3 regions of the Blautia sp. OF03-13 genome follow, and region 3 is predicted to be linked to each of the others. Evidence: predicted binding sites of a transcription regulator. Region 3 holds the regulator's gene; each other region holds the start of a gene.
The links. The regulator Rex, encoded in region 3, represses fermentation and respiration genes when NADH is low (regulators of the CRP and FNR family bind a similar motif). The targets are predictions, from matches to a motif close to ATTGTTAANTANTTAACAAT.
Positions count from the first base shown of each region.

Region 1: pckA (phosphoenolpyruvate carboxykinase (ATP)) is a predicted target of Rex. The motif match lies at 3,868-3,887, and genes of this name have one in related genera.
Region 2: gap (type I glyceraldehyde-3-phosphate dehydrogenase) is a predicted target of Rex. The motif match lies at 3,355-3,374, and genes of this name have one in related genera.

Region 1 is NZ_QTVR01000010.1:11,112-18,708, forward strand. Features, by position in the region: gene DXA55_RS09180 (hypothetical protein) at 1-930, shown strand, start outside; gene DXA55_RS09185 (heavy-metal-associated domain-containing protein) at 1,053-1,307, opposite strand; gene DXA55_RS09190 (AraC family transcriptional regulator) at 1,597-2,499, shown strand; gene DXA55_RS09195 (MATE family efflux transporter) at 2,510-3,844, opposite strand; gene pckA (phosphoenolpyruvate carboxykinase (ATP)) at 4,159-5,763, shown strand; gene DXA55_RS16965 (hypothetical protein) at 5,797-5,997, shown strand; gene DXA55_RS09205 (AAA family ATPase) at 6,004-7,494, opposite strand.
Region 2 is NZ_QTVR01000011.1:95,396-102,992, reverse strand. Features, by position in the region: gene tpiA (triose-phosphate isomerase) at 96-848, opposite strand; gene DXA55_RS10400 (phosphoglycerate kinase) at 884-2,077, opposite strand; gene gap (type I glyceraldehyde-3-phosphate dehydrogenase) at 2,292-3,305, opposite strand; gene DXA55_RS10390 (histidinol-phosphatase HisJ family protein) at 3,569-4,369, opposite strand; gene mnmA (tRNA 2-thiouridine(34) synthase MnmA) at 4,366-5,460, opposite strand; partial or broken gene nifU (Fe-S cluster assembly scaffold protein NifU) at 5,463-5,899, opposite strand; gene nifS (cysteine desulfurase NifS) at 6,008-7,189, opposite strand; gene DXA55_RS10370 (RrF2 family transcriptional regulator) at 7,196-7,597, opposite strand, start outside.
Region 3 is NZ_QTVR01000001.1:9,778-17,374, forward strand. Features, by position in the region: gene DXA55_RS00040 (MATE family efflux transporter) at 1-672, shown strand, start outside; gene DXA55_RS00045 (S8 family peptidase) at 767-1,612, shown strand; gene DXA55_RS00050 (NADP-dependent isocitrate dehydrogenase) at 1,778-2,980, shown strand; gene DXA55_RS00055 (ABC-F family ATP-binding cassette domain-containing protein) at 3,079-5,004, opposite strand; gene DXA55_RS00060 (redox-sensing transcriptional repressor Rex) at 5,159-5,815, shown strand; gene DXA55_RS00065 (bifunctional ADP-dependent NAD(P)H-hydrate dehydratase/NAD(P)H-hydrate epimerase) at 5,905-7,413, shown strand; gene DXA55_RS18015 (hypothetical protein) at 7,477-7,597, shown strand, end outside.

The sequences.
Region 1 (7,597 bases), on a different contig from region 3:
TATGATTATGAGATTATAAATGGAAGAAAAATCCGCGTAAGACCAAAAGAAACCGTATCGGAGATCGACAAAAACGGCTATTTCCGCAGACAGCCGAATCACTTCACGACTCTGTTCGGCGACGGTGAAAACGATCTGAAGGCAGAAGGTAATAAGAGATACCGTCTCGTCTGGGCAAAGCTGTGCCACTGGTCCAACCGCGCGGCGATCGTAAGAGAGCTGGAGGGCCTGGAAGATCAGATTTCCGTCAATATGGTAGAACATGCCCCGCATGAGAAAAACCTTGGCTGGGAATACGTTTACAATGAAAACAACATCGACCCGGTGCTCGGTGATCAGTTCCTCTCTGAGGCGTATTACCGTGCTGATGATGATTACCAGGGAAGAACGACCGTTCCGGCGCTGATCGACACAACGACGGGAAAGGTAGTCAACAACGATTACAACTGGCTGACCACTTATTTCGAGGTCAACTTCCGCCCATGGCACAAAAAAGGCGCGCCGGAGCTGTATCCGGTGGAGCTGCGGGAAGAGATTGACAAGATGAATCTCTGGCTCTTCGATAATATCAACAACGCGGTATACCGCAGTTCCTTCTCCAGAAGCAACGAAGGCCATTTCGACGGTGTGAACACCTTCTTTGCAGATTTTGCCGTGCCGCTGGCAGACGCCAAGGGAAGAATTGAGGGAGAGGAAGACGGCTTCCGCGCCAGCACACACTACGATCTGGCACTTCCGAAGATTGACTGGGATGCACAGTGGAAGGTTTCGACCGAGCGCGCCTACCTGTCCTCAGACCCGACCCATCCGATCTATCTTGGAAACAACCGCAGATTCTACATCGACCCGACCTGGTACGATCTGGGCGCAGAATCTCCGAAAAAAGAGGAGAAAGAAACGCCGCCGTCCTGCGGATGCTGCTGCGGCTGATCAAATCATAGATAAAAAATAGAAAACACCGTTTCAGAGGCAGATTTCCAAAAGGAAATAAACTTCTGAAACGGTGCTTTTTTCCGACGCACAAACTGCAAAAGGAAAGGCATGAAATCCGCTTATCGTCCGAAATGGAAAAATCCCTTTTTTTCATACGGCTCACTCGTATACGAAACCAGCTCATATCCGATGTCCTTGATCTGCTGTTTCAGATACGGAATATCGAGCGGCGCTTCGCTGATGACAACGGTCTCGCCGTTTTTTGCAGAAGAGTTTACTTTCTTTGGAGAGCAGCTCTTGCGGACTACATCATTCATATGGGATTCGCACATGCCGCACATCATACCATCAATTTTTAAGACTGTTTTAATCATACAATACCTGCTTTCTTCCGGGAATACAGCGAAACGAAAGCGTGCCGGACTGTATTCCTGGAGTTTGATGAAAAATTTGAAATCACATACCCTATCGGGGTATCTAAAATATAGCGCGGATGAAAAGAAATGTCAATAAGCTGATAAAATATGATAATTATTATCATTTAAGAAGGAAAAATACGGTCATGGAAGGGCGATTCGCCGGCAGAACATGGAAACTTGCCGGAATCGCAAAGTTCGTGTTACAATTGGGACAGCAGAGCAAAACAAGAGAGGAGACAAAAATATGCTCTCACAGATGAATTACCGAAAAGAAACACAGCCCCACGGTGATGAGCTTTTTCCGCTGAGCATTCACGTTTTCGAGACAGACCTGCAGAGTACCGTGCGGGTGTACTGCCACTGGCATGAGGAAGTGGAGCTCTTTTATGCAGTAAAGGGCGAAGCTGTTTTTCATATGGATACCGAGACCTTTCTCCTGCGGGAAGGGGAGACCGCCTTTGTCAATGCAAACCGTCTGCATGAGGTAGAGGGAATCGACGGACAGGAATTTACGTTTCTTGCCGTTGTATTCCAGCCGCGTTTTCTGTCCGGCACATCGCTTGACCGGATCCAGCAGCAGTATATCGAACCAGTGCTGTCCTCCGAGATCCGTTTTCCATCCAAGACAGAGCGGGGGACACGCCTTGCAGAAAAAACGGCACAGGCCATGCAGGAGATCCGAAATCTGCAGGAAAGAAAAGAACCGGGCTGGGAGCTGCTGTTAAAAGCGGAACTTCTGAAAATCTGGCAGGGATATTACAGTGCGGCAGAAAAGAACGGCGGAAAAACGGATGCCTCGACGAATTACCGTGTCAGCAGAATGAAAGAGATCCTCACATACATGAATGCTCATTTCTGTGAGGATCTCGAAATCGCGGAACTGGCGAGCCAGTTTCATATGAGTGAGAGCGCTTTCTGCCGCTTCTTTAAGTCGATTATGCATATTTCCGCCGTGACGTATGTCAATAACCTGCGGATTGCCGAGAGCTGCCGGCTGCTGCTTTCCACCGAGGAGGCGATCAGCAAGATTGCGAGCGACTGCGGATTCCGAAATATCAGCTATTTTAACCGAGTCTTCCAGGAACGCATGCACCAGACGCCGGGGCAGTTCCGCAGTTTATCCGCAGAAAACCGTACTGCGATATAAGATTCGGAACTTATGCAGGCTTCTGCGATCGGAATGCACGCCGCAGGAAGAAAAGTCCGGTCATATCAGCCAGTGCCCAGCCGATCGGAATGGCGATCCAGATTCCGGCAACGCCAAGCGCCGTGGCGGAGAAAAGGTATGCCAGCGCCACACGCATGCCAAGCGAAATGACGGTCAGAACAACCGACATCTCGGCGCGTTTGACAGCGCGGTAATACCCGTACAGCAGAAACAGCCATCCGATGCCGAGATAGAACGAGCCTTCCAGCCGCAGGTACTGTACGCCGATCGCGATGACCTCCATTTCTGATGCTTTCACGAAAATCTGCATCAGCGGATGCGCGAACAGATTGACAAGCAGAGAAATGACGATGGAAAAAGCAGCGCTCAGTGCAAAAGCATCTTTCGTGCCGCGCCGGATCCGCTCGTGATTTCCGGCCCCGTAATTCTGTGCGGTGAAAGTGGAGTAGGCATTTCCGAAATCCTGCACCGGCAGATAGGCAAAGGTATCAATTTTCACCGCGGCCGCAAATGCCGCCATGACCGCCGGACCGAAGCTGTTGACGAGCCCCTGTACCATCAGAATGCCGAAATTCATGACCGACTGCTGAATGCAGGTCATCGAAGAAAGATTCAGAATCTCTTTTAAAATGGAATGGCTGAAACGCCATTCTTTTTTTGACGGCAGCCACATGCGGCAGCGGAGCAGCACATAGAGCAGAATACCGACGGCGGACACATACTGCGCAAGAACCGTAGCGAGCGCCGCGCCTGCGATGCCGAACGGCAGTACAGCGACAAAGAGCAGATCCAGTGCAATGTTCAGCACAGCAGAGACAGCGAGAAAAATCAGCGGCACAGAAGAGTTTCCGAGCGCGCGCAGCATACAGGAAAAGAAATTGTATACGGATGTTGCAATAAGGCCGGCAAAGATAATCAGAAGATACGTCCGCATGCCGGGACGGACTTCATCCGGGACGCGAAGAAACGTAAGGATCGGCTCGATGCCTGCATAAACAGCGAGATTCAGCACGAGCGTAACGGCAAGGATCAGCAGAAACGCGTGGAGAATCGAAAGTTTTAAAGAAGAAAGATCTTTTCGTCCCTGATAAATCGAAAAGAGCGCACCGGCGCCCATCGACAGGCCGAGAAAAATGGAAGTCAGAAACGTCATCAGCGTATAGGAGGAGCCGACGGCGGCGAGCGCATTGCTTCCGAGAACGCGTCCGACGATCAGGGTGTCGGCAATGTTGTAAAACTGCTGCAACAGATTTCCTGCGATCATCGGCAGGGCAAACAGGATAAGAGAGCGGGAGATTTTCCCGCGGGTCAGATCGTAATACATAAAGAAACTTCTTTCCGAACATAATTGTTAATATTATAACATAAAAAATCAAAAAATGTCAATTTGCAGGATGAAGTGTACAAAAGTGCAATTGTCAGAAAATTTCGAAAAATCGAAGTTTATAAAATTTTTACAGATTTTGGGACACGTTCTGTAAAAAAACGGAAGATTTTCAGTTGATTTTTTTGGCCTTTTATGTATAATTAGAGTAGAAGAGGCCGGCTGGTCCGGTTTCTTAAAAAGGATACCTTCAAATTTCTGCATTTTGCAGAATGAAGCAGTATTACTATCAAAGGAAAGAGGTTAATTACAAGATGGCACAGATCGATTTAACAAAGTATGGCATCACCGGTACCACAGAAATTGTGTACAACCCTTCTTATGAGCAGTTATTTGAGGAAGAGACAAAACCAGAGCTGGAAGGCTATGAAAAAGGCCGGGAGACAGAGCTTGGTGCAGTTAACGTTATGACCGGTATCTATACAGGCCGTTCACCGAAAGACAAATACATCGTTGTGGACGAGAATTCGAAAGATACTGTATGGTGGACTTCCGATGAGTACAAAAACGATAACCATCCGGCAACCCAGGAAGCATGGGCAGCAGTAAAAGAGATCGCAAAAAAAGAGCTCTCCAACAAAAGACTGTTCGTTGTAGATGCATTCTGCGGTGCAAATAAAGATACCCGTATGGCTATCCGCTTCATCGTTGAGGTAGCTTGGCAGGCACATTTCGTAACTAACATGTTCATCAAACCTACAGCAGAAGAGCTTGAGAACTTCGAGCCGGATTTCGTTGTATACAACGCATCCAAAGCAAAAGTTGAGAATTACAAAGAGCTGGGTCTGAACTCTGAGACAGCAGTAGTATTCAACATCACAAGCCGTGAGCAGGTTATCATCAACACATGGTACGGCGGAGAGATGAAGAAAGGTATGTTCTCCATGATGAACTACTATCTGCCGCTGAAAGGCATCGCTTCCATGCACTGCTCTGCAAACACAGACCTGAACGGTGAGAACACTGCAATCTTCTTTGGACTTTCCGGAACAGGAAAAACAACACTTTCCACAGACCCGAAACGTCTTCTGATCGGTGATGACGAGCACGGCTGGGACGACAACGGAGTATTCAACTTCGAGGGCGGCTGCTATGCAAAAGTTATCAACCTGGACAAAGAGTCTGAGCCGGATATCTACAATGCGATCAGACGTGACGCTCTGCTTGAGAACGTTACTGTTGATGCAGAAGGCAAAATTGACTTCAATGATAAGAGCGTAACCGAGAATACTCGTGTATCTTATCCGATCAACCACATTGAGAACATCGTTCGCCCGATTTCTTCTGCACCGGCAGCTAAGAATGTTATCTTCCTGTCCGCAGACGCATTCGGCGTACTTCCGCCAGTATCTATTCTGACACCAGAGCAGACTCAGTACTATTTCCTGTCCGGATTTACTGCAAAACTTGCAGGAACCGAGCGCGGAATTACCGAGCCGACTCCTACCTTCTCTGCATGCTTCGGCCAGGCATTCCTGGAGCTGCACCCAACCAAATATGCAGAAGAGCTTGTTAAGAAAATGGAGAAGAGCGGAGCAAAAGCATACCTGGTTAACACAGGCTGGAACGGAACCGGAAAACGTATCTCCATCCGTGATACCCGTGGAATCATCGATGCAATCTTAAGCGGTGCTATCAACGAAGCTCCGACGAAGACTATTCCGTACTTCAACTTCGAAGTTCCGACTGAACTTCCGGGCGTTGATCCGGCTATCCTGGATCCTCGCGATACCTATGCTGATGCTTCCGAGTGGGAGACCAAAGCACTGGATCTGGCTGAAAGATTCATCAAGAACTTTGCAAAATATGAAGGAAACGCTGCTGGTAAAGCACTTGTTTCCGCTGGTCCGCAGAAATAAATTTTCTGAATTGACCGAAAGGAAGCCCCTGACATGAAAGTGTCAGGGGCTTTCTTTTATGAAAATATCTGGAGAAATAAAATAGTTTCCTGCCCGAAAGTACAGACTGATGGGACAGGAAACTATTTTACAGCACACTCTAAAATAATGCAAAAAATTTCAGCACCACAGAGCGTGAATTGTTGCGTCACTGGTTTTCGCCGTACCCTGATACGCCTTCAAAATAGAAAATAAGGCAGATCAGCAGGACAAGAGCAGTTCACGTACCATTTCTGCATCAAAGGTAACAGAGGAAACATGGTTGACTTCTATCTGATATAACGCATTTGCTGCGATATGCTCAGCAGCCTGCTCAAGATCACGAATACCGCTTGTGTTTTCGTGGCAGGAGATTACGGCATCGAGTCCTTCCGGCGTCAGAATGCATTCTTTTTCTTTCATACCGATACGTTTTAACACCTTTGGAAGTGCATAGCGGGAGAAAATGATTTTCTTTTCTTCCGGTGTGTAATCCGGAATTTCAATCACAGCGAAGCGGGACATCAGCGGAGCACTGATCTGGTCCTTGTCGTTTGCGGTTGCAATCGGGTATACACCGACGGTCGGGATCATACATTCGATATAGTTATCGGTAAAACCAAGATTATCAAGAAGGGTCAGCAGAACATCTGCCGGGTTTCCGTTTCCTTTGCCGGAGGCAGCCTTGTCGAGCTCATTGATGATAAAGACGAGATTGGATTCACCAGCCATGGAAAAAGCATCCATGATGATTCCCGGTTTTGCGTTTGCATAGATTCGGGAACTTCCAGTCAGCTGTTCCGGGTCATTAATCGAACTCATATCGAGTGTTGTCCACGGTAGTTTTAAGATACGCGCAACGGCATAAGCAATCTGCGATTTTCCGGTTCCGGCAGGACCGATCAGTAACAGACCATAGGCCGGCAGCGTATGAGTCCGGTTAATCTGAATGATGGTTTCGATAATTCTCTGCTTCACGCGTTCCATGCCATACAGTTCTTCATCGAGGATCCGGCGTGCTTCCACTGGATCAATGGCTTCAAAATAGTTGCTTTTCCATTGAATATTCATCATCATGGAGAGGGCGCGCTGTGCGTGACGACGTTCTTCGGGAGAGACTTCGTGGGAACGGGCAACAGCGAGGTTTCGACGAGCCCAAAGGCGGATATTGTCCGGCAGCGTTCTTCCGGCACAGTTCATAAAATCAGTGATGGATTGGATGCTGGTGAGTTTCATGCTGTCACCGGTTTCCTCCTGATCCTCATCCTCAACTTCTTCTTCCGGTGCATTGCTGGCGAGGAGACGCTCAATCATAAACTGTAAAAATCCATCCTCAGCCGAAAGCTTTGCGCCGCCACCGAAAGCGATCTCGCGGATTTTGTAAACTGCATAACCGTCGGATGTTTGTGTGCCGGAAAGGCGGACGTTGATATGGTTTTCACCGAGCCATTTTAAAAGGCTGACAAAACGGGCATCAATCTGGAGAATATCGGCGATGAAGGTTTCTTCTTCATTTTTAAATTCAAACGAGGTCCGTTTGGATGGGTTTGTGAAAATACCACAGGGATGATGCGGGAAAGCCTTCTCTTTTGTATCCAGAATTAGGATCGGCTGATCCGGAGAAGTAAACGGTGCGTTTGTGCGGAAAACAGTATACGTACATTCGGAAACTTTTGCTTTTTCCGGGGAATTGCTGAAATCAAAAACGGGCATGACAGAACCTCCTAATAAAATAAGTGCTTATTGGTACAATAAAAACAGTGTAGCACGAATTAAAAAATCCTGCAATCAATATGCAGGATTTTGTATTTTTATG
Region 2 (7,597 bases), on a different contig from region 3:
CGCCACCAAACACCTCACCTTCAGCATTTCTGCCGAATTCACCGTGTTTGGTGGCGTTTTAGCCCGTTTTATTGATTGATTTCGTACAAAATCAATTATTTATTGTAGTTTACGATAGCTCCGAAATCTGGTTTCAGGGATGCTCCGCCTACCAGGCCGCCGTCGATGTTCTCCTGTGCGAACAGTTCCGGTGCAGTTTTTGCGTTTACAGAGCCGCCGTACTGGATACGGATAGCTGCTGCTGTTGCATCATCATAGATTTCAGCGATGCACTCGCGGATGCCTTTGCAAACTTCCTCAGCCTGCTCTGTTGTAGCAGTTTTGCCGGTTCCGATTGCCCAGATTGGCTCGTAAGCGATAACGGCTGTTTTTGCCTGATCTGCTGTTACATTCAGGAATCCAACCTTTACCTGCTGACGGATGAAATCCATCGTTACACCCTGCTCTCTCTGCTCCAGAGTTTCTCCGCAGCACATGATCGGGGTGATGCCGTGCTCGAAAGCTTTCAGCATTTTTTTGTTTACGGTCTCGCTGGTCTCTGCGAAGTATTCTCTTCTCTCAGAGTGGCCAAGTACAACGTATTTCACGCCAGCGTCTGTCAGCATAGCCGGGGAGATTTCGCCTGTGAAAGCACCTTTCTCCTCAAAATACATATTTTCAGCACCAATCTGGATGTTGGAGCCTTTTGCAGCCTCTACAACCGGGATGATATCGATGGCCGGTACGCAGAAAACAACGTCAACGTCGTCATTTGCTACCAGTGGTTTTAATGTATTGACTAATTCTACTGCCTCGCTCGGAGTCATGTTCATTTTCCAGTTTCCGGCGATAATTTTCTTTCTTGCCATGATCGTTTGATCTCCTTAGTTTTGAATATAAATTCTTATTTGTCGTTTGCTGCTGCAACGCCCGGCAGTTCTTTTCCTTCCAGGAACTCCAGGGAAGCGCCGCCGCCAGTGGAGATATGAGTCATCTTATCGCCATATCCAAGCTGGTTTACAGCTGCTGCGGAATCTCCGCCGCCGATGATCGTAACTGCATCTGTTTCAGCCAGTGCTGCTGCAACTGCTTTGGTTCCTGCTGCAAAATTCGGCATCTCGAAGCATCCCATCGGTCCGTTCCATACAACGGTTTTAGCAGTTTTAACAGCATCAGCGAACAGTTTTGCAGTTTCCGGTCCGATATCCAGACCTTCCCAGCCATCCGGAATCTGTCCGGCCGGAACAACCTGTGTATTTGCGTCGTTTGAGAATGCATCTGCAACAACGTTGTCTACCGGAAGAAGCAGTTTCACGCCTTTTGCTGCTGCTTTTTCTTTCATTTTGTTTGCATAATCCAGATAATCCATCTCAAGCAGAGAATCACCAACGGTGCCGCCTGCTGCTTTTGCGAAGGTATAAGCCATACCACCGCCGATGATCAGGACATCAACTTTATCGATCAGGTTGTCGATAACAGAAATCTTGCTGGATACTTTGGATCCACCAAGGATGGCAACAAACGGACGCTCCGGATTGTTGACAGCATTTCCAAGGAATGCGATCTCTTTCTCCATCAGGTAACCAACAACAGCAGTGTCAACATATTTGGTAACACCAACATTGGAGCAATGAGCACGGTGTGCGGTTCCGAATGCATCGTTTACGAATACGTCACACAGGGAAGCCAGTTCTTTGCTGAACTCCTCACCGTTTTTGGTCTCTTCTGCACGGTAACGGGTGTTCTCCAGAAGGATTACATCTCCGTCTTTCATAGCCTCAACAGCTGCTTTTGCGTTCGGTCCTACAACCTCAGGATCTGCTGCAAATTTAACTTCCTGTCCAAGAAGCTCGGAAAGGCGAACTGCAACCGGTGCAAGAGAAAGCTCTGGTTTTGGTTCTCCTTTCGGTTTTCCAAGATGAGAGCAGAGAATTACTTTTCCGCCGTCAGCGATCAGTTTTTTGATCGTTGGAAGAGCTGCTACCAGACGGTTCTCATCTGTGATTTTTCCATCGATCAGCGGAACGTTGAAGTCACATCTTACAAGGACTCTTTTTCCTTTTACGTTGATATCATCTACGGTTTTTTTGTTTAACATGGGCGTTTCCCTCCATATATCCAACTGCATCTGCCGCGCCGTTTCTTTGTTTTTGCGGCATCGCGGTCCTTATTTAAAAATGCAGTTTATAATTTTTGCACACGGAAAAGGGCTGTTTTTGTGCCGTATTTTTCCGCCGCATTCGCAAAAAGGGCCCGGTCCTTAACAGACCGGACCCTTTGGGCTCTGAAATTTTGCCGTTCAGTTTGTTAAATTATGCTAACTCGCTGAAGTATTTGATGGTACGAACCATCTGGCTTGTGTAGGAGTTCTCGTTATCATACCAAGAAACAACCTGTACCTCTGTTGTTCCGTTGTCCAGCGGAAGAACCATAGTCTGAGTTGCATCGAACAGAGAACCATATCTCATACCAACGATGTCGCTGGATACGATTTCATCTGTGTTGTATCCGAAGGACTCGGTTGCAGATGCTTTCATTTTTGCGTTGATCTCGTCAACAGTTACAGTTCCTTCTACAACTGCTGTAAGGATTGTGGTAGAACCGGTTGGGGTTGGAACACGCTGTGCAGAACCGATCAGTTTGCCGTTCAGTTCCGGAATAACAAGGCCGATTGCTTTTGCAGCACCGGTGCTGTTTGGAACGATGTTAACTGCAGCTGCACGGGATCTTCTCAGATCGCCTTTTCTCTGCGGTCCGTCCAGAGTCATCTGATCTCCAGTGTAAGCATGGATAGTAACCATGATACCGGATTTGATCGGAGCCAGTTCGTTCAGAGCTTTTGCCATAGGTGCAAGGCAGTTTGTGGTGCAGGATGCAGCGGAGATGATGTTATCGTCTGCTGTCAGGGTCTCATGGTTTACATTGTAAACGATGGTCGGAAGGTCGTTACCAGCCGGAGCGGAGATAACTACTTTACGAGCGCCTGCATTGATGTGTGCCTGAGCTTTTGCTTTGGAGGTGTAGAATCCGGAGCACTCCAGAACTACGTCTACGCCAAGCTCTCCCCATGGGCAGTTGTTAGCATCCGGGAAAGCATAGATTTTGATGTTTTTGCCATCTACTGTGATGGAATCTTCATCGGATGTTACGGTATCAGCCAGAGCATATTTTCCCTGAGAAGAGTCATATTTTAACAGATGAGCTAACATCTTCGGGGATGTTAAATCGTTGATTGCTACTACTTCATAACCTTCTGCTCCAAACATCTGTCTGAATGCAAGACGTCCGATACGGCCAAAACCATTGATTGCTACTTTTACTGCCATGATTTTCAATTCCTCCTAAAAAGTGAATTTTAATTTTGAGTCTCTGTACTTTGTTAAAGAAACATCAACCTTATCTGTATAATACCTAATTTCGTCGGAAAATTCAAGTTCTATTTTCAAGAAAATACGAAATTATTTCTAAAATTTGTGAAGAAGCCGGATGCCAATCCGTATTTCTGCAAAATTTCGAAAGATCCGTCTATTGCAGAAAGAGCCGGAATCCAGCCTTTCTGGGGCTTTTTCCGGCTTTTCCTGCGTGTTTTCTATTGGATCGGCAGATATTCCGGCTTTTTCTCTTTAAACCGCACGTAGTACCGGAATCCGGCTTCCTGCGCGATAGCTGACGCGTCCGCGAAATGAAACGCTATATGTTCCGGTTTGTGGGCATCGGTACCGAAGGTGATCTTTTCGCCGCCCAGTTCCCGGTATCTTCTGATGACATCCGGCGTCGGATTCGGCACGCCAAGGCCTGCCTTGTAGCCGCCGGTGTTGATTTCCAGCGCGATATCGTACTGAATCAGCTCTTTTAAAATGGTATCGATCTCGTCCGCAAATGCGCGGTAGCTGTAATCTTTTCCCTTTTCTCTGCAGTAGCGTACCACATAATCCAGATGACCAAGCGTCTGGAAATTGTGGAAGAACCGGATATTTTCTGCTGTAGCCCGAAAATACGCCCGGTACAGCTCTTCTGCTGTCCAGTCCAGGAAAGCATCCTCATAATAGGGGTCTTTTCCGTCAATGACATGCATGGAGCCGATCACATAGTCGAACGGCCACGCATTTACATACTCTTCCATCCGTTCTTTTAAGTGGAGCTGCAGTCCCAGTTCCACGCCGAATCGGATATCGATTTTGTCGCGGTATTTTTCCTGCAGTTCCCGGATTTTTGCCGCATACGCCGGTGTATCGAGCTGGAACTCGCCGGTACTGTAATCCATATCGTAGTGATCCGTCAGGCAGATTGCCGGAAGTCCCAGCTCGACTGCCCGTTTTACCATCTCTTCTGTTGGTGCTTCGCTGTCACTTGAAAAGAAACTGTGCATATGACAGTCCGCTATTTTCATCTTTCGGCCTCCGTAATCGTTCCGCCTCCGCCGACACAGCCGTCCACGTAGAAGACAACAGCCTGTCCCGGCGTCGGAGCACGCACGCCGTCCGGGAAGGTACAGGTAATCTCATCTTCCCCGGTCCGTTTGATCACGCACGGGGAGCCTTTGTGCCCGTACCGGATTTTTGCGGTGCAGGAGAGCTCTTCTCCAAGTTCCAGCGGCGGAATTGCCATATAGTTTACTTTGTTTGCTTTTACTACTTTTGCGAAAACCTCTTCATTTTCGCCGACCACAACCTCGTTCGTCTCCGGACGGATTTCCAGTACGAACACGCGGTGTCCCATCGGAAGGCCGAGTCCGCGGCGCTGTCCTACGGTGTAATGGGTAATCCCCTCATGGGTACCGAGGATTTCACCCTTTGTATTCACGAAATTGCCTTTCGGTGCCACGATTCCTGTCTCGTTCCGGATAAAGGAAGCGTAATCCTGATCCGGCACGAAGCAGATTTCCTGGGAATCCTTCTTTTTTGCTACCGGAAGACCGATTTTTGCTGCAATCTCACGAATCTGATCTTTTGTGTAGTCTCCGACCGGCATCAGCGTATGCGAAAGCTGCTCCTGGGTCAGATTATACAGTGCATACGTCTGGTCTTTTGCCGCTGTTACCGAATTTGCAATCGCATACCGTCCATTGGCAAGCTGTTCGATTCTTGCATAATGTCCGGTCGCAATGTAGTCCGCTCCAATGGAAAGACTGCGCTGAAGCAACGCTTCCCATTTCACATAGCGGTTGCAGGCGATACACGGGTTCGGTGTTCTGCCGCAGAGATATTCGTTCGTGAAATAGTCCATGACGTTCTCACGGAACTCTTTTTTGAAGTTCATGACATAATACGGAATGTCCAGCACCTGTGCCACGCGCCTTGCATCATCAACAGCAGAAAGGCCGCAACAGCCCCCGTTTTCCTCCTGGACTGTCTCGGCCTCATCCTGCCAGATCTGCATGGTCACCCCGATGACATCGTATCCTGCTTTTTTCAGGAGATACGCTGCCACCGAGGAATCTACGCCGCCGGACATTCCAACGACTACTTTCTTTTTTCCCATACTTAGTATTCTTCCTCTTCCTCGCCCTCGCTGATATCAGACTTCGGTTTTGCAAGACCTCGATCTTGATGTGGTGTTTCTCTGCGTAATCCCAGAGTGCAGCGTGAATTGCTTCTTCTGCAAGCAGAGAACAGTGAACTTTGACCGGCGGAAGTCCGTCGAGTGCTTCCATAACGGCTTTGTTGGTTACTTCCAGAGCTTCCTGGATGGTTTTTCCTTTTACCAGCTCGGTTGCCATACTGCTGGTTGCAACTGCGGCGCCGCAGCCGAAGGTTTTGAATTTGCAGTCCTGAATGATTCCGTTATCGTCGATGTCAAGATACATTCTCATGATATCGCCGCATTTTGCATTTCCAACGGTACCTACACCGCTTGCGTTCTCAATTTCTCCTACATTTCTCGGATGCTGGAAATGATCCATTACTTTTTCACTGTACATTGTTATTCTTCCTCCTGAACTATTTCAAAGCAGTCCTCCTCCGGCACAGCTTTTACCTGAATTTTTCTGTACCGGCTTTCTGGATGGACTGTCTTATTTTTTTTTAACTTATTTACCCTGCTGTTTTTTGATGTAATCCTCATACAGCGGGGACATGCTGCGCAGACGGTCTACGATCGCTTTGATCTGCTCTACAACGAAATCAACGTCCTCTTTTGTGATCTCCTCACTTAAAGTCAGACGTAAGGAACCGTGTGCTTTCTCGTGCGGCAGTCCGATGGCCAGCAGTACATGGGACGGATCCAGGGATCCGGAAGTACATGCAGAACCGCTGGATGCGCAGATACCTTTCATATCCAGCATGATCAGAAGGGACTCTCCCTCGATGAATTCAAAGCTGATGTTGCAGTTGTTCGGCAGACGTTTTACCGGATCGCCGTTCAGACGGCAGTTCGGAATCTCGGTTAAAATACGGTTGATCAGATAATCACGTACTTCGATTTCTTTTGCGGTACGCTCCGCCATAGTTCTTGCCGCACGCTCTGCCGCAACTCCATATCCTACGATGCCCGGTACATTTTCTGTTCCGGCACGGCGTTTTCTTTCCTGCGCACCGCCGTGTACGAAGGAGCGGATTTTCACACCCTTTCGGATGTAAAGGAAGCCGATTCCTTTCGGTCCGTTAATCTTATGACCGCTGGAACTGAGCATATCAATATTGCACTCATCCACATTGATCGGGATCTGGCCAAATGCCTGTACGGCATCTGTGTGGAATAAAATATTGTGTTCTTTTGCAATTCTTCCGATTTCCTTGATCGGCTGAATCGTTCCGATTTCGTTGTTTGCCGCCATAACGGAAATCAGAATGGTCTCAGGTGTGATGGCTGCTTCGAGTTCATCCAGATTGACAACGCCGTTCTCATCGACGCCGATATAGGTGATTTTCGCACCGCGCTCTTTTTCCAGATACTCACAGGTATGAAGAATCGCATGATGCTCGATTTTTGTGGTAATGATGTGGTTTCCTTTATTTTTATATGCTTCAAAGGTAGCTTTTAACGCCCAGTTATCGGACTCGCTGCCGCCGGCTGTAAAATAAATTTCCTCCGGTTTTGCGCCGAGCACGTTTGCGATCTGCTCTCTTCCTTTGGTGATGGCTTCTTTGCTTTTTCCTGCAATTGCATAAATACTGGATGGATTTCCGTAGTATTCGCTGAAATAAGGAAGCATAGCCTCGACAACTTCCGGGGCTGTTTTTGTTGTTGCCGCATTGTCCAGATAAATCATTGTTGTTCACTCCTTGTCATTTCTATCGCTGTTTCTGTTTTTCTCTAATTGCCGGCTCTGCTGAACCAGCTCTCCGAGGCTGATGGAATCCACAGCGTTCGTAATTCCCTCATTGATCCTCTGCCACACAAAACGCGTGACGCAGAAATCGGCCGCATCGCAGCCGCCCAGGCCTTCATTGACCGAGCACGTGACTGCCTCGAGTCCGCCCTCCAGCACACGGAGAACATCTCCTACCGAAATGGAATCTGCCGGTTTTGCAAGTACATATCCACCGCCTGCTCCCCGCACACTCTCAATGAATCCGGCTTTTCGAAGCGGACGCACCAGCTGCTCCAGATAGCTCTCTGAGATATTCTGGCGTTCTGAAATGCTGGCAATGGACACTGCACCCTCTTCTTCGTGACT
Region 3 (7,597 bases):
CCGGAAATCCCGTTTGCTTTTACGCTGAAACCGGACTGGGTGAGTGTGCGTGAGATCATAAAAGTCGGTTTTCCGTCCACGCTGGTACAGATTCTGACCTCGGTTGTCAACATGGCGATGAATGCGATTATTATTACCTTTTCTTCGACGGCAGTTGCTGCTTTTGGTGTGTGCACAAAGATTCAGAATATTACAACCGTCGGTGTTCACGGTATCACAAACGGTCTGATTCCGATTGTAGCGTACAATTACGGCGCAAAGCAAAAAGAAAGAATCCGTCAGTCGATCCGGTACGGCATTCTTTACGGCGGCGGACTGTTTCTTATCTTTTTTGCCGTGCTGGAATTCTGTCCTGGCGTTGTACTGAAACTTTTTGATGCCTCGGACAATCTGATGCGCATCGGAGTTCCGGCGCTCCGCATTCTGGCAGTGGCCTATCTGCTTTCGATTCCAGGCCTGATCTATCAGGCGGCGTTGCAGGGACTTTCCCTTGGAAAAGAAAGTATGTACATATCCATGACACGCCAGGCGATTCTGCCGCTGATGTTTGCATTTCTTCTCAAAGGATTTGGAAACCTGAATCTGATATGGGGCGCCTTTGTCCTGGCTGAGCTCTGCGGCATCCCGCTTGCAGCAGCTCTCTGGAAACGGAAAGGGGAAAAGCAGATTTAGTTTTAAGTATAGAAAAGAAAAACAAAAAGGCTGTTCTTTGCGAAAGGCAGCCTTTTTTGCATACCATAAGATAAGAATACACAGGGGCTTATGGATGAAAGAGCAGGAAAATCTGACAGGAAAAGGAATTACAGCCGCCGTGCTGGATACAGGGATTTTTCCCCATATGGATTTTGACGGCCGGATTGTAGCCTTCCGGGATCTTGTGTACGGGCGGGAGACGCCTTACGATGACAATGGACACGGAACGCATGTCTGTGGTATCCTTGGCGGAAGTGGAAGAGCGTCCGGCGGAAAATACCAGGGTGCGGCACCGGGATGCCGGTTTGTCGTAGTGAAGATTCTGGACCGAAGGGGAAATGGAAGAAAGCAGGATATCCTCGCGGCGATTGACTGGGTGTGCAAAGAGCGAATAAGACTTAATATCCGCATTTTAAATATTTCAGTGGGAACAACAGAGCAGGAAAAAACGGTGGATGATCTGCTAGTACAGGCGGTGGAGCGCGCCTGGGATGACGGGATCACTGTTGTGACAGCGGCCGGAAATCTGGGGCCCGCTCCGGGCAGTATTACGGCGCCGGGGAGCAGCAGAAAAGTGATCACCGTGGGAGCGGGCGATCTGCTGGAGCCAAGAAGAGGAATCTCCGGATGCGGCCCGACACGGGACTGCGTCTGCAAACCGGATCTTGTCGCGCCTGGAAAACGTCTCATTTCCTGCGCGCCTGGAAGAAGCAGGAAGGAATATGTGGTGAAGAGCGGCACCTCGATGGCGGCACCGCGGGTGTCCGGAGCCGTGGCTTTGGCACTTGAACGGGTTCCGGATCTTACAAATGTCCAGGCGAAAATGCTGCTTTGCGAATCGGCGAGAGACCTTGGCCTTCCGCGCAACCGTCAGGGGCATGGGATGCTTCAAACAGACCGTTTTCTGTCTCTTCTGTGAGACACTGTGCGGCAGCATAAAAAAAGAAAAATGAAGGAAAACACCTCTCATCCTGCAAAAATTGTGTGAATTTATGGGAAAATGCCAAAAAATCAGGCGAATTTTGACTTGACAAGCTATAGGATACTTTATACAATAAACGGGAATAGAAAAAGGAGGCCTACTATGGAAAAAATTCAGATGACCACTCCTCTGGTAGAGATGGATGGAGATGAGATGACCAGAATTCTCTGGAAAATGATCAAAGATGAGCTGCTTCTCCCGTTTATTGACCTGAAAACGGAATATTACGATCTGGGACTGGAACACAGAAACGAGACGAACGATCAGGTAACCGTAGATTCCGCAAACGCTACCAAGAAATACGGTGTAGCAGTCAAATGTGCCACCATTACGCCGAATGCAGCGCGTATGACCGAGTACAATCTGAAAGAAATGTGGAAGAGCCCGAACGGAACGATCCGTGCCATGCTCGACGGAACCGTTTTCCGTACCCCGATTGTCGTAAAAGGCATCGAGCCGTGCGTGCGCAACTGGAAAAAACCGATCACGATTGCCCGTCATGCATACGGAGATGTCTATAAAAATGCAGAAATGCGCATTCCGGGACCGGGAAAAGCAGAGCTGGTTTATACGGCTGAGGACGGCACCGAGACAAGAGAGCTGATCCACAACTTCACCGGCGCCGGTGTCATTCAGGGCATGCACAATCTGGATAACTCCATAGAAAGCTTTGCGAGAAGCTGTTTCGAGTACGCACTGTCCACGAAACAGGATCTGTGGTTTGCAAGCAAGGATACGATTTCCAAGAAGTATGATCACCGCTTCAAGGATATCTTCCAGGAGATCTTCGATGCAGAGTACAAAGAGAAATTTGCAGAAGCAGGCATTACCTACTTCTACACTCTGATCGACGACGCCGTTGCCCGCATCATGAAAGCAGAGGGCGGCTTTATCTGGGCCTGCAAGAACTACGACGGCGATGTCATGAGCGACATGGTATCCTCCGCCTTCGGTTCCCTTGCGATGATGACTTCTGTTCTCGTATCCCCGCACGGATATTACGAGTACGAGGCTGCGCACGGAACCGTACAGCGCCACTATTACCGTCACTTAAAAGGTGAGGAGACATCCACCAACTCCGTGGCCACCATTTTTGCATGGACCGGCGCACTCAGAAAACGCGGGGAAATGGATGGAAACGCAGAACTTTCCGCATTTGCAGACCGTCTGGAAAAAGCAACGATCGCAACGATCGAGAGCGGAAAAATGACAAAAGACCTTGCGCTGATCACCACCATGGAAAATCCGACCGTATTAAACAGCCGTGATTTCATCCTGGCCATCCGCGAGGAGCTGGAGAAATAATTAAACGAAGCAAAAAAGAAAGCCGATCCGGCATTCCCGCAAAAAGGGATGCGCCGGACCGGCTTTTTCTGTTTTGAATTTTCCGGGGAAAACCAGGCCTATTCGGCAAGCTCTTCCCATTTTTCATACAGCTCTTCGAGTTCCGCGGCAATCTCTGCTTTCTCTTTGCTTAATTTCACACACTCTGCCACATTCGTTGCGACTTCCGGTTTCGACATTTCCTCATCAATTTCCGAATCGCGTGTCTCAAGCTCTTCAATTCGTTTCTCCGTCTTTTTCAGCTCGTTTTCTTTCTTGCGGAGACGTGCCTGTTCTTCTTTCTGCGCTTTCCAGTCCAGCTTTGTGGAGGAGGCTTCGGAAGGAGCCGCTGTTTCTTCCGGAGCGGCGGCATCGGCAGCAGGAGCATAGATGCGGGTCAGCTCTTCTTTTTTCTCCAGATAGTAATCGTAATTTCCGATATAGTTGACGAGTGTTTGTCCCGTCAGCTCCAGAATCCGGGTTGCAGTCTGATTGATAAAGTAACGGTCGTGGGAAACGTACAGTACCGTTCCAGTGTAATCCTTCAGCGCGTTTTCCAGAATCTCCTTTGATACGATATCGAGGTGGTTGGTCGGCTCGTCGAGGATCAGGAAGTTGGCGTTCGAGAGCATCAGCTTGGCAAGAGAAATTCGTCCGCGCTCACCGCCGCTCAAGGTATGAATCGGTTGGAAGACATCGTCGTTTGTAAACAGGAAGGCGGCCAGCACATTTCGGATTTCGGTGTTTGTCAGATACGGATACGCGTCGGAAATCTCCTGGAAAATGGTCTTTTCCATGTGGAGCACCTGATGCTCCTGATCGTAGTAACCGATCTGTACACGGCTTCCAAGTGTAAAAGAGCCGGCATCCGGGCGGATGACTTCGTTTAAGATCTTTAAGATCGTCGTTTTTCCCGTTCCGTTGTTTCCGATGATTGCGACGCGCTCCCCGCGCTTGATTTCGAAATTCAGATCCTGGAAAAGCGTCTGTCCCGGGAAGGCTTTGGAGAGGTGCTCGACGGTCAGCACATCGTTTCCGCTTGTGATGCGCGGTTCCAGACGGATCCGCATATCGGAGCGTACTTCGGTCGGCTTTTCCAGCACATCCATTTTGTCCAGCATTTTTTCACGGCTCTCGGCGCGTTTGATGGATTTCTCGCGGTTGAAAGATTTCAGCTTTGCAATGACTTCTTCCTGATGGTGGATTTCCTGCTGCTGGTTGACCCAGGCATGGTAAGCGGCTTCACGGAGCATTGCTTTTTTTTGACTGTAGGCGGTATAGTTTCCCTCAAAAGTTGTTACTTTTTTATTGTCCACTTCAACGACTTTTGTGACAACGCGGTCGAGAAAGTAACGGTCATGGGAGACGATCAGGACGGCTCCGCTGTAATTTAAAAGATACGTTTCGAGCCAGGAGATCGAGTCCATATCGAGGTGGTTGGTCGGCTCGTCGAGCAGAATGATGTCCGGTTTGGTGAGCAGCAGTTTACCAAGTGCCACGCGGGTCTTCTGACCGCCGGAGAGGGAGTCCACCTGTTTTTCAAAATCGCTCTCGGAAAAGCCAAGACCTTTTAAAACACCGACGACTTCACTGCGGTACGCGTATCCGTTTTCCAGTTCAAAGGTATGGGAGAGGCGGGTGTAGGTGGAAAGAAGTTCATCCAGCTCTGCACCGGATTTTGTATTCATATCACTTTCCATCTGACGGAGGCGTTCCTCCATATCGATCAGATTCTGTTTCGCGGTCAGCACTTCCTGGTAAATGGAAAGGTGTCCGGTCAGATCCTGATGCTGGGCGAGATAGCCCATCGTCTTTCCTTTGGAGAGGATGACCTCTCCCTCATCGGCCCTCATTTCGCCGATGATGATTTTTAACAGCGTCGATTTTCCGGCACCGTTGATGCCGACCAGTGCGGTTTTTTCGCGTTCTTCTATATGAAAAGATGCATTTTTGATAATTTCCGTTGTCCCGAATGCTTTCGAGATATTCTGACATGCAAGAATCATGTGGTTCCTCCAGATAACATATTTCTGTATTTTGACATAATACACCATCCTTATTATAGAGAGTAATACACAAAATTTCAAGAAATCTTTGACAATTTTCTATCAACCATATATAATATGAATATATGCAGGTGTAAATAAGGAGGAATTTATCTTGGAAGAAAAAGGAATTTCGCGGGCAGTTATCAAAAGACTTCCTAGATATTATCGTTACCTGGGCGAATTGCTGGAGGACGGAGTAGAACGGATCTCTTCCGGTGAGCTGAGCGAGCGGATGAAAGTGACAGCTTCCCAGATTCGCCAGGATTTAAATAATTTCGGCGGCTTCGGCCAGCAGGGGTATGGTTATAACGTGCGGTATCTGTACAGCGAGATTGGAAAAATTTTAGGTCTGGACAGAGTCCACAATATGATTTTTGTCGGAGCCGGAAATCTGGGACAGGCGCTTGCTAATTATGCGGCCTTTGAAAGAAGCGGATTCAAAACGGTCGGTATTTTTGACGTCAACCCGGTATTAAAAGGAATCTCCGTGCGCGGAATTGAAATCCGCATGGCGGACGAGCTTCCGGAATTTATCAAGGAACACCATGTAGAGATTGCGGCTTTGACACTGCCAAAAGCAAAAGCGGTAGAGATGGCAGAGATTCTCGTGGACAACGGTGTAAAAGCAATCTGGAATTTTGCACATACCGATCTAAACTTAAAACTTCCGAAAGATGTGATCGTCGAGAACGTCCATCTTTCCGAAAGTCTGATGCGTCTCTCCTACAATCTGACCAGATATGAGGCGGAGCATCCAAAGAACAATTAAGAAACCAAAACAAAAGCAGGAGAGTCTTCGGGAAACCGGAGACTTTTTCTGTTCACTTTCCGGATAAGGCAGGAAAAGGAGGAAAAGCGATGAAACGGATTCTTACAGCAGCACAGATGAAGCAGGCAGACCGCAATACGATCGAAACCATGGGGGTACCGTCCCTGGTACTGATGGAGCGCGCAGCGCTGTCCTGCGTGGAGGAGCTTCAAAATGGAACATGGGATACAGGAAAAGTCCTTGCTGTGTGCGGTCCCGGAAATAATGGAGGGGACGGTGCGGCAATTGCACGGATTTTAAAGACGAAAGGGGTGGATGCGGAACTGTTCTGTCTTGGAAATCCGGAAAAATACAGTGAAGGCATGAGAGCACAGAAGAAAATTGCGGAAAATTATGGGGTCCGTGAGGTTAAGAATCCGGATTTCCGGGAATATACTGTTATCATAGATGCCATCTTTGGAATTGGCGTATCCCGTCCGCTGGCAGGGGAGTACCGGAGGGCAGTGGAAGCAATCTGCGCAAGCGGTGTTCCTGTTCTTGCCGTGGACATCCCTTCGGGGATCCACACGGATACCGGAGAGGTCCTTGATGCGGCGGTGAAAGCCAGAGCCACGGTGACATTTGCCTGTGCAAAGCCAGGGCTTCTCTTTGATCCCGGAAAACGATATGCCGGAGAGGTCCTGGTCCGTGATATCGGAATCGGCTTTGATGCAGGAGAAGAGGAGACGCCCTGGTACGGTTCAGTGGAAAAAGAAGATCTGGACCGGTTTCTTACCCGCACGCCGATGGGAAATAAGGGAACCTTCGGAAAGGTGCTGGTACTTGCCGGTTCCGGTGCCATGTGCGGAGCCGCTGTTTTGTGTGCCAGGGCAGTCCTTGCATCCGGTGCCGGCATGGTAAAGGTTGTGACAGAGGAAAGAAACCGTACGCCGCTTTTCTGTGCCCTGCCGGAAGCAATGGCGGATTTCTGGAAGGAGGATGAGCCGCTTCCGGAAGAAGCCCTGCTGCAGGATCTCGCCTGGGCGGACGCTGTTGTTGCGGGACCGGGACTTTCCAAAAGCCGGACGGCAAAAGAACTGCTCGTTTTTACGGTGCAGCACACAGAAGTTCCTCTTGTTCTGGATGCAGATGCGCTGAACCTGATTGCAGAAGATGCAGAGATTCTTTCGGGCTGCCGGGCAGAAAAAATTTTAACGCCTCATGTAGGAGAGCTTGCACGGCTGCTGCACATGACCATTGCAGAATGCCAGCGTGACCCGGCAGGAAGCGCCGGAAGGGCAGCCGAAAAATACCAGGCCTGCTGTGTACGAAAGGATTCCGTAACCGTGACAGCAGAGGAAGGGCGTGAGCAGTATTACATAAACACAAGCGGAAGCAGTGCGCTTGCGACGGCGGGAAGCGGCGATGTGCTCGCGGGAATCACAGGCGCCTTTGCAGCAAAACGTCAGTGTGAAAAAAACGAGAAAAAAATCAGCCTTGCCAAAACAGCGGCACTGGCGGCATATGCGCATGGAAAGGCGGGAGAGGCTGCGGAAGAAAAAAGCAGTGCTTCCTATGTAACAGCATCCGAGATTATCAGAGGATTGCAGTCAATCTGAGCAAAGCAGATCAGAATCACGGGTTCCCAAAAGGACTCCGGGCGGACTTTTTTGAAGCGCCGGATGAAATTTGTGAATACCTCCGGAAAAACAGGCAATATTAAATACATGGAAACGATTTTAAAAGGCGTAAAACGCCGGATCGTTATCGTATGGGAAAGCAAAACGGAAAGAATCGGAGAGT